DNA from 4 places in the Methylobacterium sp. FW102-HT35C08 genome. Region 4 is predicted to be linked to each of the others. Evidence: predicted binding sites of a transcription regulator. Region 4 holds the regulator's gene; each other region holds the start of a gene.
What was found. Region 4 encodes LexA, which represses DNA repair genes until DNA is damaged. Its sites were predicted from a motif close to TGTTCNNNNTGTGTTCNG; they were not measured.
Positions count from the first base shown of each region.

Region 1: a site for LexA is predicted at 1,801-1,818, ahead of AC3WSN_RS18480 (PA0069 family radical SAM protein). Genes of this name have one in related genera too.
Region 2: a site for LexA is predicted at 1,871-1,888, ahead of AC3WSN_RS19535 (ATP-dependent helicase). Genes of this name have one in related genera too.
Region 3: a site for LexA is predicted at 1,281-1,298, ahead of AC3WSN_RS19805 (DUF3072 domain-containing protein). Genes of this name have one in related genera too.

Region 1 is NZ_JBYTCL010000002.1:3,887,456-3,890,657, forward strand. It holds gene AC3WSN_RS18475 (methyl-accepting chemotaxis protein) at 1-245, opposite strand, end outside; gene AC3WSN_RS18480 (PA0069 family radical SAM protein) at 661-1,776, opposite strand; gene AC3WSN_RS18485 (hypothetical protein) at 1,942-2,460, shown strand; gene AC3WSN_RS18490 (amino acid permease) at 2,595-3,202, shown strand, end outside.
Region 2 is NZ_JBYTCL010000002.1:4,107,638-4,110,839, reverse strand. It holds gene AC3WSN_RS19535 (ATP-dependent helicase) at 1-1,860, opposite strand, end outside; gene AC3WSN_RS19530 (AsmA protein) at 2,299-3,202, shown strand, end outside.
Region 3 is NZ_JBYTCL010000002.1:4,161,134-4,164,335, forward strand. It holds gene AC3WSN_RS19795 (polysaccharide biosynthesis/export family protein) at 1-312, opposite strand, end outside; gene AC3WSN_RS19800 (Flp family type IVb pilin) at 565-813, opposite strand; gene AC3WSN_RS19805 (DUF3072 domain-containing protein) at 998-1,273, opposite strand; gene AC3WSN_RS19810 (gluconokinase) at 1,484-2,023, shown strand; gene AC3WSN_RS19815 (Cof-type HAD-IIB family hydrolase) at 2,028-2,849, shown strand; gene AC3WSN_RS19820 (transglycosylase SLT domain-containing protein) at 3,071-3,202, shown strand, end outside.
Region 4 is NZ_JBYTCL010000002.1:2,042,332-2,045,533, forward strand. It holds gene AC3WSN_RS09680 (NRAMP family divalent metal transporter) at 1-253, opposite strand, end outside; gene AC3WSN_RS09685 (hypothetical protein) at 399-614, shown strand; gene AC3WSN_RS09690 (hypothetical protein) at 633-1,103, opposite strand; gene lexA (transcriptional repressor LexA) at 1,340-2,062, shown strand; gene AC3WSN_RS09700 (ComEC/Rec2 family competence protein) at 2,056-3,202, opposite strand, start outside.

The sequences.
Region 1 (3,202 bases), 1.8 Mb from region 4:
AGCGCGGTCTCGCCGTCGATTCTGGCGCGGTGATCCGATTGGAAGGCGGTGTTGTCGGCCTCGGAGATCGGGTTCTCGTCGGCCAGCAGCCTCAGGGCCGTGCCGCGCTCCGTCCGTGTCGCGACGATCGAGCGGAGCAGGGCGCGGCTCGCCTGCGACAGGGCGACGACCTGCTGACTGCGAAGCGTCTCCTCGTGGGCCTCCAGCAACGTGGTGGCACGCGCCACGAGCAACAGGGCGCTCATCGCAAACAGGATCGCCCCAAACGTCACACCGATAGATAAATGACCGATCCTGAACACCACAATATCCTTTATATATGCAAATGATCCGCCGCTATGTGAGCTTGTATCTTACAAGTTGTCATCTTAATCTCAACTTTGTGCAGTAGAAACCTGAAAACAGCTTATGTCAACCTTGTGTTATTCATGCATTCTGAAGACATGGACTCATAAATTCAGTTGTTGCATCTCATGCCTCGACCAGCACCGCGGATCTTTATCGCGGACAATATCTCTTCAATGCACGGCTTCGCGCATTCGAGACAGGTTGCTCGAAGGCTGTGGCCGGGCCGGCCGGTCGTCCACCCGTCAAAGGCTCGACCTCACGAGGCCGGCCCCGACGGACCGGGCGAGCCGGCCGAAACCGATCTGCCGACCGTCAGAACAGCGCCAGCTGCGCCCCCGGCTTGCGGAAGGCATCACGGTCCAGCGCCATCCGGCCGAAGGCGAAGCCGAGCCGTGTTCCCGCGAGCCGCACCCGTTGGCCAATCATCGCCGCATAGGCGCCCTCGCCGCGGAAGCGGTGGCCGAAACGCGGATCGTTCTCGCGGCCGCCCCGGGCCTGTGTCAGCAGCCCGAAGGTCCGGTCCTTCCGCTCGGGGTAATGCGCGGCGAACCAGTCGGCCACGAGGTCGGCGACCTCGCCCGGAAGCCGGAGCAGCGCGTGGCCGATCCGGCTCGCGCCGTTCTCCCGGGCCCGGGCGAGGATCGTCTCGATCTCGGGATCGGTGAGCCCCGGGATGATCGGCGAGACGTTGACCATCACGGGCACGCCCGCCGCGCTTAAGGCGCGCATCGCGGCGAGCCGCTTCTCCGGCCGCGGCGCGCGGGGATCGAGGCGTCGGGCGAGGTCCGGATCGAGGGTCGGCAACGATAGGGCGACGAGGATCAGGTTCTGCGCGGCCATCTCGGCCAGGATGTCGAGGTCGCGCAGGATGAGGTCGGATTTCGTCGTGATGCTGACCGGGTGCCGGGTCTCCCGCAGTACCTCCAAGACCGCGCGGGTGATGCGTTGCTCGCGTTCCAGCGGTTGGTATGGATCGGTGGCCGTTCCGAGGGCGATGGTCTCGGGGCGATAGCCCGGCGCCGCCAACTCCCGGGCGAGGAGCCGGGCGGCGTCGGGCTTGGTGACGATCCGCGATTCGAAATCGAGCCCCGGCGACAGACCGAGCCAGGCGTGGGTCGGCCGCGCGTAACAGTAGATGCAGCCGTGCTCGCAGCCGCGATAGGGATTGATCGATCGATCGAACGGGATGTCGGGCGACGTGTTGCGGGCGATGATGCGGGCGGAACGCTCGGGCGTGACCTGCGTGCGCACGGGAGCCGGCGCGTCGGCTTCCCAGTCGGGATCGTGAAACACCTCACGCCGGGCCACCGCGAAACGGCTCGTGGGATTGGCGGTGGCGCCGCGACCGCGCCGGGCGCTCTCGGGCGGCGTGCTGAGCCCGAGACGGAGCGCGGCCCCGCGTGTGGATTCCCCTCCGCTGTGTCCCATGCCGAGTCGCCCCCGTGTTTCACGTGGAACATACCGCGAACATCCGGCGGTCCAGCGCCTCATTTTCAGGCAAATCCCCAAGCAACGCGTCGCACGGTCGCGCTCGCGCCTTCGGGAGGCGGATCAATGGTTTACGGCGGCGGAAAATCGTCTAAGGGCGCGCTCATGCTCTCTGCGGTGACCTTCCTGGCCGACCCGGCCGCTCCGGACGCGATTGATCGGCTGGCCGATACGCTCAGCGTGCTCGTCTCGGGTGTCGCCGGCGGCCTGATCGGCGACGCGGTGATCGTCACCGGGAGCGGCAGCGAGGCCGTGGCGGCCGTCGCGGAGGCGACGGGCGCGACGCTAGTCCTGCACCGGGACGGCAATCCCTACGCGGCGGGCGCAGCCGCTGCCCGCCGGGACTGGATCCTGTGCCTCGAGGCCGGGGATGTCCCGGCCGAAGGCTGGATCCGGACCCTCGATCGCTTCGTCGGGACCGCCCGGCCCGAGACCGGGCTCGGACGCCTGCAGCGCCCGGCGGCCGGTTGGCCCGCGCGCCTGATCGGCCGGATCGAGCTCGTGGCCGGCGCCCGGCAGGCCCGGGCCGGGGACGTCGTCCGGCGGGGAGCCCTGCGCGCCGGGGCGGTGTTCGCGCCGCGCCTCAAGGTCCGGCCGCTGATCGCGCGGATCGACCGGGCCTGACCGGAAGAATCTTGCGTGACGCCACGTTGTTGTCGGTCACGCCTCCTCTACAACACCCTGACCGGGGTGGACGATTTGCCGTCTCTGCACCGCGCGAGAACGCTGACCCGCTTCCGCCCTGAAAGGATGGTGCCATGGATTCGTCGGGCCTGATGGGGCGCAAATCGGTCGACGACATCCTCGAGAGTGGCGAGGGCGAGCAGCAGCTCTCGAAATCGCTGGGCGCCCTCTCGATCACCGCGATGGGCATCGGCGCGATCATCGGCGCCGGCATCTTCGTCCTCACCGGCACGGCCGCCGCACAATATGCCGGGCCGGGGATCATGCTCTCCTTCGTCCTCGGCGGCATCGCCTGCGCCTTCGTGGGCCTGTGCTATTCCGAGATGGCGGCGCTGATCCCGGTCGCCGGGTCGAGCTACACCTACACCTACGCGACGCTGGGCGAGTTCTTCGCGTGGCTGATCGGCTGGGACCTGATCCTCGAATACGCCATGGGGGCGGCGACCGTGGCGGTCGGCTGGTCGGGCTACGTGACCAGCATCCTCAAGGATGTCGGGATCGTGATCCCGGCGCAGTTCGCCCACGCCCCCGGCACGCCGATCGACGGCGGCGGCACCGCCCTGTTCAACCTGCCGGCGGTGCTGATCGTGGCGCTGATCACGATCCTGCTGATGCGCGGCACCAAGGAATCGGCGCGCTTCAACAACATCATGGTGGCGGTGAAGCTGACCGTCGTGGTGGC
Region 2 (3,202 bases), 2.1 Mb from region 4:
GCGCCGCTCCTCCTCGAGGCCGGCCCGGCCGCTCTCGTCGAGCGCCCGCTGGCTGGGGAACAGGCCGTCCTCCCAACCGGGCAGGAACACGGTGTCGAATTCGAGCCCCTTGGCGGCATGGAGCGTCATTAGGGAGACGCGCTCAGCGCCCTCGGTCTCGGAGGCTTCCATCACCAGGGAGACGTGCTCGAGGAAGGCCGCCATGTCGGGGAACTCCTCCATCGAGCGGACGAATTCCTTCAGGTTCTCCAGGCGCCCGGCGGCATCCGCCGAGCGGTCCTTCTGCCACATCTCGGTGTAGCCGGATTCCTCCAGGATCATTTGCGCCACCTCGCTGTGCGGCTGCGACTCCACCAGCCGCGCCCAGCGGGAGAAGCTCTCGGTCAGCGCCCGCAGGGTCGAGCGGACCCGGGGCTTCAACTCGTCGGTCTCGCACAGGCGCTCCGCGGCGATCCGCAGCGGCAGCCGGTTGGCCCGGCCATAGGTGTGGAGCTGCTGCAGGGTCGCGTCGCCGAGGCCACGCTTGGGCGTGTTGACGATGCGCTCGAAGGCGAGGTCATCGCTGACATTCATGGTGGCGCGCAGATAGGCCAGGGCGTCGCGGATCTCGGCGCGCTCGTAGAAGCGGGGGCCGCCGATCACCCGGTAGGGCAGGCCGAGCTGGACGAAGCGGTCCTCGATCTCGCGCATCTGCGCGGAGATCCGCACCAGGACGGCGATCTCCGACAGGGGGTGCTGCTTCGCCTGGAGGGATTCGATCGACTCGGCGAGCATCCGCGCCTCCTCCTCGGAATCCCAGGCGCCGGTCACGGTGACGCGCTCGCCCGGCTCGTCGTCGGTACGCAGGGTCTTGCCGAGGCGGCTCTCGTTCTTGGCGATCAGCCCCGAGGCGGCCGCCAAAATGTGGCCGGTGGAGCGGTAATTGCGTTCCAGCCGCACCACCACGGCGCCGGGGAAGTCGTGCTCGAAGCGCAGGATGTTGTCGACCTCGGCGCCGCGCCAGCCGTAGATCGACTGGTCGTCGTCGCCCACGCAGGCGATGTTCTTGCGGCTCTGCGCGAGCAGGCGCAGCCACAGGTACTGGGCGACGTTGGTGTCCTGGTACTCGTCCACCAGGATGTAGCGGAAGCGGTCCTGATAGTTGGCGAGCACGTCGGGATTTTCCCGCCAGAGCTTGAGGCACAGGAGCAGAAGATCGCCGAAATCGACAGCGTTCAGCGTCGCGAGCCGGGCCTGGTAGGCGGTGTAGAGCGTGCCGCCCTTGCCGAACGCGAAAGAGGCGGCTTCGCCCGGGGGCACCTGCTCCGGCCCGAGGCCGCGGTTCTTCCAGCCGTCGATGGCGTGGGACAGGGCGCGGGCCGGCCAGCGCTTCTCGTCGACGTTCTGGTCGGCGATCACCTGCTTCATCAGTCGGAGCTGGTCGTCGGTGCCGAGGATGGTGAAGTCGGATTTGAGCCCGACCAGCTCGGCGTGGCGGCGCAGGATCTTGGTGCCGATCGCGTGGAAGGTGCCGAGCCAGGGCATGCCCTCACCGGCGGGGCCGATCAGCGCACCGATCCGGTGCTTCATCTCCCGGGCGGCCTTGTTGGTGAAGGTCACCGCCAGGATATCGAAGGGTCGGGCACGGTTGGTGGCGATCAGGTGGGCGATGCGGGTGGTCAGCACCCGGGTCTTGCCGGTGCCGGCCCCGGCCAGCACGAGGACCGGGCCCTCCGTGGTCTCGACGGCGCGGCGCTGCTCGGGGTTGAGGCCTTCGAGGTAGGCGGCGGCGTCGCGGCGGAGCGCGCCCATGGCGCGGGCGGCGATGGAGGAGGCGGGAGCGCCGTCCCCGGCGGGCTGCGCGTGCGGGCGGTTCTGCATCCCGCATCCCTGGACCAAATCGCGAACGGCGTCGAGGTGGTTCGCGCGCGATGGAGATAGCCAAGGCCGGCGTGCGCAAGGCGAACACCCAGGTAAACGCACCTTGGATCGTCGTCTCGCCACCGCCCCACGACAGCGCGCCGTCATTCCGGGGCCGCGAAGCGGAGCCCGGAATCCAGATCCGCCGACGCCACGGGAACCACGCGCGACGCTGCGCGGACAGCGGCTGCGAATTGCCCGCCTGCTGTGTTCCCGTGCGAGTCCAGGCACCCCGGAGCGACGGCGGTTCTGACGGCGCGGCAGCCGGGCCGGCATCGCCGCTGGCGCCCGCGGGGACTTATCGTGCTATGGCCGTGGCGACTGACTCGCGGGGGCAGGCGGGGCGCGGCGGCACGATGAGGCCGCGGCCTCGCGCAGAGATGGTGCGGAACGGGACCATTGCGTGATCTTCTGACCGCGCTGGCGGGCGCCGTCATCCTGGTTCTCGTGGCGGCGCTTGCCGTCCCACCCTTCGTCGATTGGCAGGCCCATCGTGCGCTGGTCGAGCGGGCGATCACCCGGTCCATCGGTGTCCCGGCCCGGACCGACGGCCGGATCGAGGTCCGCCTGCTGCCGTCGCCCCGGCTGCGTGTCGACCGGCTGCATCTGGGAGCCGACGCGGACCGGCCCACGCTCGACGCCCGGTTCGTCAAGGCCGAGATCGCCCTGGCGCCCCTCCTGAAGGGCGAGTTCCGCTTCACCGAGACCCGGATCGGCCGGGCGGAGATCAAGCTCCCGCTCGCCGGACCCGACGCCCTGAAGCTGCCGACCGATTTCGGCGAGGCCCTGCGCGCACGCGACTTCGCGATCGAGGCCCTGCACGTCCAGCAGTTCCTCGTCACCACGCAGGTGCCGGCCACCGGCCGGACCGACCAGCTCTACGTCCAGGACCTGACCCTCCAGGCGCCGGCCCTGGTCGGGCCCTGGCGCGTGGAGGGAACGAGCGGCGGCATCCCGTTCCGCGCCGTCAGCGGCACACCGGGGCCCGACAGGCGGCTCGCCGTGAAGATCTCGGGCGGCGGCGACGCGCATCCGCGGTTCGAGGCGGATGCACGCTTCGGCCTCGTCCCGGCGGAATCCGGCCGCGCCGTCTCGGTCGAGGCCGAGGGCTCCGCCCGCCTCGTGGTCGGACCGCCGACCCAGGCCGCCGGCGCCTACCTGCCGTTTTCCATCGGTGGGGCCTTCAAGGCCCGCGGCACCCAGGTGCGGTTCGAGAACGTCGATCTCGCGATCGATCCGGGCGGCCGCGCCCTGCGGCTCAACGGAACCGGCCGTCTCGACCTGCGCCAGTGGCGCGCCGGCC
Region 3 (3,202 bases), 2.1 Mb from region 4:
CCCGGAGAACAGGCCGCCGGAGCCGGCTTCCCAGACTGAGACCGAGACCATGTCGCCGATGCCGATGACCGGCTCGGTCGAGGGGCGGTGATCGCCGAACGAGGCGAGCAGGCTGTCCAGCGGCCGGCCGCGCAGGGCCTCGACCACGCTGGGCGTGACGTCGATGATCTCGTAGCGCGCCAGCAGCCCGCCGTCGGCGGTCGCCACCTCCGCTCCCGCCTGGATCGCGCTCGCCGTCGGACCCGCCGCGGGCAGGTACGTGCAGCCCGACATCGCCGTCGCGGCGAGCAGGGCGAGGGGAAGTGTGCGCATCCAGATGTTGCCCATCGGTATTGCCGAGCCCGTGCCTAGCCCAAGGCGGCCTGGGTGTCCGTAGCGGGTGGGCCACACTGCACCCGCGACGGTCGAGCCCGCGGATTCATCCTCGCTAAGCACAGCTTTTTCAGGGCAAGCAGGGGAAAACACCGCTTGCGGCAGCGCGACAGCACTATCGGGTTCTGAAAATAGCCGCCCGCAAACCGGGCGGATCGGCGTCGCCCGGCTCGACCCCGCGCGCGGCAGCGCTCAGTTGCCCTGCGTGACGGCCGTGTTGATCCGGTCGTAGACCGTATTCAGTCGCGACACGTAAAATCGGATGCTTCCGACTGCGACGACGAACACCAGGAAGCCGATCAGCGCATATTCCAGCGCCGTCGATCCGCGAGCATCCCGCTTGAATCGTGTTCCTTCGGCGATCGTCCGACCCGCGAGGCCGGCTAGGATACGGACCAGCGGGGTGCCCGCCCCCGTCCTGCCGCAACTCGGCTCGTCCATGGTCGAAACGCCCTCTCGCTGAGCGGTGCCACGGAGGTGGCCGCTCAGCCCGGGATCATGTCTAGCGTTCCTGCACTTGCCGCCGGCTTAATGGAATGCGCGACACAGCGTTATCAAACAGGCTTAAACAGGACTTGGCTTCCGCCAGGGCGCGCCCGATCACGCAGACGCGCCCGCCGGCTGGTCAGGCGTGACCGGCCTTGTGGCGGAGATCATCGATCCGCTTGGAGGCCTCAGCCTTATCGAGCTCCGGGTCGAACGCCTCGGGCGCCTTGGCCTCCTCCGACAGCGTCTTGAGATAGGACGCCTGAGCGCCGGTCATCGGCTCGCCGCCAGTGGTCCACTGGTCCGGATCCTTGATCTGGTTCGAGCTGTCCTTGGGATCGGTCTTGGGATTGTCCGAAGCCGCTGCGGCCTTCTGATCGGACTTCGACGCTGACTTCCCGGCGGTGTTGGCCATGGATCTATGTTCCTGAAATGTTCTGTCTTCACAGATGGGAACGCATGGTCTGTCGGGTGGTTCCAGGCCCACCGCACGATGCTCGGATCGATGCGGCGATCTTTCCTTCCCCGCTCCTCGTCCTATTGATGAACCTCACGGTGCCCAGGGCGCCTCGGAGCCGCGGTGGTCCTGATGAATCCGCAGACGAGGACGACGCACGATGCGGCGATGGCGACTTCCGCCGCGCAGGTCCTCGTGGTCATGGGCGTCTCGGGTTCGGGCAAGAGCACAGTCGCCGCCCTGATTGCCGAGAAGCTCGGCTGGATCTTTGTCGACGGCGACAGCTTCCACACCCCCGAGCACGTGGCGAAGATGCGTGCGGGGCACGCCCTGGACGACGAGGACCGCGCGCCCTGGCTTGCCCGGATCGCGGTCTGGATCCGGCATCGGCTGGAGGCAGGGGAATCGGGCGTTGTGGTCTGCTCCGCCTTGCGGCGGGCCTACCGGGACGTCCTCACCGGCGGGAATCCCCGGGTGCGCGTCGTCTTCCTCGACGGCGACCAGGCCCTGATCGCCGGCCGCCTCGTCGCGCGCCAGGGGCATTTCATGTCGCCCCGCCTTCTGGACAGCCAGTTCGCCACGCTCGAGCCTCCGGGTCCAGACGAGCACCCGATCACGGTCGGGATCACCGAGCCGCCCGAGCGGATCGCGGACCGCGTCGTGGCACAGCTCGCGGCCGAAGCGCGCGCCGAGACCGGAGCAGAGTGAATCGATGGGATCGGAGCCCGCCAAAGCCGCCGGGATCGCCCTGGTGATCTCGGACGTCGACGGCACGCTGGTGACCGGCGACAAGCGCCTGACCGCCGCCACGGTCGCGGCCGTGGGCCGGCTGCGCGCGGCCGGGATCGGCTTCAGCATCGCCTCGGCGCGGCCACCGATCGGGCTTCGGAATCTGGTCGCCCAGCTCGGCCTCGATCTCCCGATGGGGGCGTTCAACGGCGCCAGTGTGGTGCGGCCCGACCTGTCGTCCATCGAGGAGCGCCTCATTCCGGAACCCGCTGCCCGGGCCGCGCTCGATCAGCTCCTGGCCGCCGGGCTCGATGTCTGGGTCTTCGCCGAAGGCGCCTGGTGCCTGCGCGATCCGGACGGCCCCTATACGGATCTGGAACGCCGCACGATCGGCGCGGAGCCGCGCGTCGTGGCCGACCTAGGCATGCTCATGGGCGCCGCCTCCAAGATCGTCGGCGTGAGCCGCGACCACGCCCACCTCGCCGCCTGCGAGGCGCAGATCGGGGCGGCCCTGGCCGACCGGGCCACGGTGCATCGCTCGCAGGCCTATTATCTCGACGTCACGCCGCCCCACCTCGACAAGGGCCGGTTCGTGACCTGGATGAGCGCGCATCTCGGCATTCCGCCCGAACGGATCGCCACCTTCGGGGACGCCGGCAACGATCGGCCGATGTTCGCCCGCAGCGGCTTCTCGGTGGCGATGGGCAACGCCGAGGCGGCCGTGCAGGCGGCCGCGCAGGCCGTCACGGACAGCAACGACGCGGACGGCTTCGCCCACGGCGTGGCGCGTTTCATCCTGCCCTGACGCGCGCCGGCTTCGTCGGCGCCCGAACCCGACCGCACCAATCTGTGGATAACGCTGCCAGCAGCCGGAAGGCCGTCCGGCTGTTGCCGGCGAAGCACAGATCCGGGCGCGACCGCGCCCGATGCAGCCGTCGCCCACAGGCTGCCGAACCGAGGCCGCTTTCCGGCCTCATTTGCCCGCGACCTAGCTTAGCCACAGAACAAGCAGATCCGGGTCTCGGCATGCATCGCCTTCTCTTGGCCGCCGCCATCGCGGTCGTGCCCGCCGTCGCCTTCGGGCAGGGCGCGCGCGACAACATCGACGCGCTGATCGAGCAGCAGGCCAAGGCGAACGGGGTTCCGGCGAGCTTCGTC
Region 4 (3,202 bases):
ATTCCGTCACGATGGCGCCGATCCCGGCCACCACGAGGCCGCCGTAGGAGATCCAGGCCCAGACCGGCCCGTAATGCGCCCGGATCAGCTCGCCGTGGCCGCGGCCGGTGGCGGTGCCGAGCCGCACCGTCAGCTCCTGAACGACGTAGAGAATCGGCACCAGCAGGATCTGCAGGAGCAGCAGCGAGTAGCCCCAGCGTGCGCCGCTCTGGGCCGCCGTGATCAGGCTGCCGACATCCGTGTCGGCGAGCATCACGACGAGTCCGGGGCCCGCGGTCTTGAGGAACGCGTTCAGGCGAGGCAGGGAAGCGCTTGGCACGGCTCGGGAACAGGCCCGGGCACGGCCGGTTCCGGCGGGCGCCTGCGGCGTTTTCCCGGGCAGGCGGGAGTAACGTGAGATGGTGGAGAGCGCGGATCGAAGCTCCGGCTGGAGCCTTCAGGCGAGCGCCGTGCCCGATGGGGTGCGTCTGGAACTCGCCCTGTCCGACCTGGGCGGAGGTCCGGTCACCGCCGCGATCGTGCTCGACCGGGCGGAGGCTCGGGCCTTTGCCCGCGCGCTGCTGGCCGCCGCCGGAGATGCGGCGGAACGGACTTTTCCGAAGCCGGGCGTTTGAGAGCCCGCCGCCGACGGATCAGCGCGGGCCGAGGCCCGGGTTGCGGCCCGGAAGGCGCGGCACCACCGTGCCCCGCTTCTCGATCGGCGCGTCGCACGCGTAGGCGAACTCGGTCTTCAGCGGATCGAACACGGTCTCGCCGGTGATCCGGCAATCTTCCCGCACAGTCTCGTCGAGATAGGTGCGGGCGGCGGTGCGGAAGCGATTCACCCGGGTCGCCGCCGGCTCGGGATCGATCCGGACCTCGCTCAGGTTGCAGCCGGCATATTCACGCAGGGCATTGGAGACGATGAGCATCCGGCGCAACTGCCGGTTGTCGTAGACCTCATAGGGCTCCTTGCAGCCGATCGTGACCACCTGCGGGGTGAGCGCGACGTAGTTGCGGGAGATGTACGAGAACCCCGTGGTGCAGCCCGCGAGCGCCAAAGCGAGGGAGGCCAGAGTCACGGCCGTCAAGGCGGGAGGCAGCAGAGCCGCGGGTCGTCGCATCCTCGTCATCCCAGCCCGATCTCAGCCCGCCCCGGCTCCGCCGCCCTGTCCGGCGGCGTGTGGGTGCATTGAAACGGCTCCGCTTGCGCCGTCAATTCGTTTCTGCCTCGGAGCGCGGCGCCAGCAGAAGCGTGGCCGTATAACGCTTGCGGAACACTTGCGGAACGTTTAACCTGTTCGTGATTTGTTTCCGAGACCGTCCCGAGGCGGTCCGCCAAGCCGCGAGGCCCCCTTCGATGCTCACGCGCAAGCAGCTGGACCTCCTGCGATTCATCCAGAGTCGCATGCAGGAATGCGGCGTTCCCCCCTCCTTCGACGAGATGAAGGATGCGCTCGATCTCAAGTCGAAATCGGGCATCCATCGTCTGATCACGGCTCTGGAGGAGCGCGGCTTCCTGCGGCGCCTTCCGAACCGGGCGCGGGCCATCGAGGTGATCCGCATTCCCGAGAGCCTGACGTCCCCGGCTGCCGCGGCGCCGGCGGAGCCGCGCCGCTTCACGCCGAGCGTGGTCGAGGGCGGCAAGTCCAAGCAGCCGCCGCTGCCCGCCAATGCCCGCATGATCGACGAGGCCGGCCGCGCCGTGTCGATCCCCGTCATGGGCCGGATCGCGGCCGGTACACCGGTCTCGGCGATCCAGAACCAGAGCCACGCCATCACCCTCTCGCCCGACTTCCTGGCCGGCGGCGAGCACTACGCCCTGGAGGTGCGCGGCGACTCGATGGTGGAGGCCGGCATCCTCGACGGCGACCTCGTGGTGATCCGCAAGCAGGACACCGCCAACACCGGCGACATCATCGTGGCCCTGATCGACGACGAGGAGGCGACGCTCAAGCGCCTGCGCCGCCGCGGCTCCTCGATCGCCCTGGAAGCCGCCAACCCGGCCTACGAGACCCGCGTCCTCGGTCCCGACAGGGTCCAGATCCAGGGTCGGCTCGTCAGCCTCGTCCGCCGCTACTGAAGCGGGGCGGCCGGCGCGTCGTCCGGAGCCGGGTTGGCGCCTGTCGGATCGCTCTCCGACGCGGCCATCCCTCCGGAGGCGTCCGCAGGAGGATCCGTCCCGGTCCGCGCAGCGGCGGCGGGGCGGGGCACCGCGCGGGCCCGCCAGGGGACCGTCCGCTGATCGGTCCGGGCGCCCTGTATCGCGAAGCCGCCCGCTTCGGCGCGCAGGGCCACGGCTCCGTGACTGGCGAGGAAGCCGCGGTCGATGACCAGCGGGCCCGTGCAGGTCGGGGGCGCCGCAAGGCCCGTGATCAGCACGGTGGCCCGGGCGCAATCCTCCGGGAAGGCGCGCCAGTCGCGAACCAGGGCGACCGCCCGGCCGTTCGGCAGAATCGCGGTGCAGCCGAGCCGGTCGCAGCGCCCGCCCGCGGACGGGCGGCTCCGCTGCTCGGGTGTGCGGTTATCGCCGTCCGCCTTCAGCCATTGTTCCAGGACGAAGCCGGAGGGATTTCCGAGCGCCGAAAGGCGCCCGTCGGGACCCCGCACCGCGGCGCCTCCGCCCTGCCGGTCGATGTAGAGATCGTAGCGCTCCGGCAGGGCCGCGAGGCCGAGGCCGAGCAGGAGCGGCGGTAGGGCGAGCCAGCGCAGCCGCGAGACCGGGAGCGTCGCCAGCAGCAGCCCGGCCGTGAGCAGTCCCAGCGCCCCGGTTCCGAACGCCGGCAGCACCAGCGTTGCCCGCTCGAACCCGGCGATCCATTCGGAGATCGCCAGCATACCGCCGACTGCCTGCCCCATGAGCCACCAGATCGGCCGGTCGAGAGCCAACGGATAGGCGAGGATCCCGATCACCGCGGAGGGCATCACCACCAGGGAGACCAGAGGCAGCGTCAGCGCATTGCCGATCAGCCCGAACGGCTGGATTGTCTGGAAATGGTAGGTGGCGAAGGGGGCGGTGGCGATCTGCGCCACCAGGGTCGTCGCCAGCGTGCCGGTGACCGCCGACAGGCCGGTGCCGACGATCCGCCCGATCCGCCCCGCCCCGGGGCGCAAGAACAGCCGTCCGTCGATCAGCCGCGCGCAGGCAATCAGCCCCGCCACCGCGCCGAACGACATCTGGAAGCTCGGGCCAAGCAGCCCCTCGGGCTCGCGGGCCAGGGCG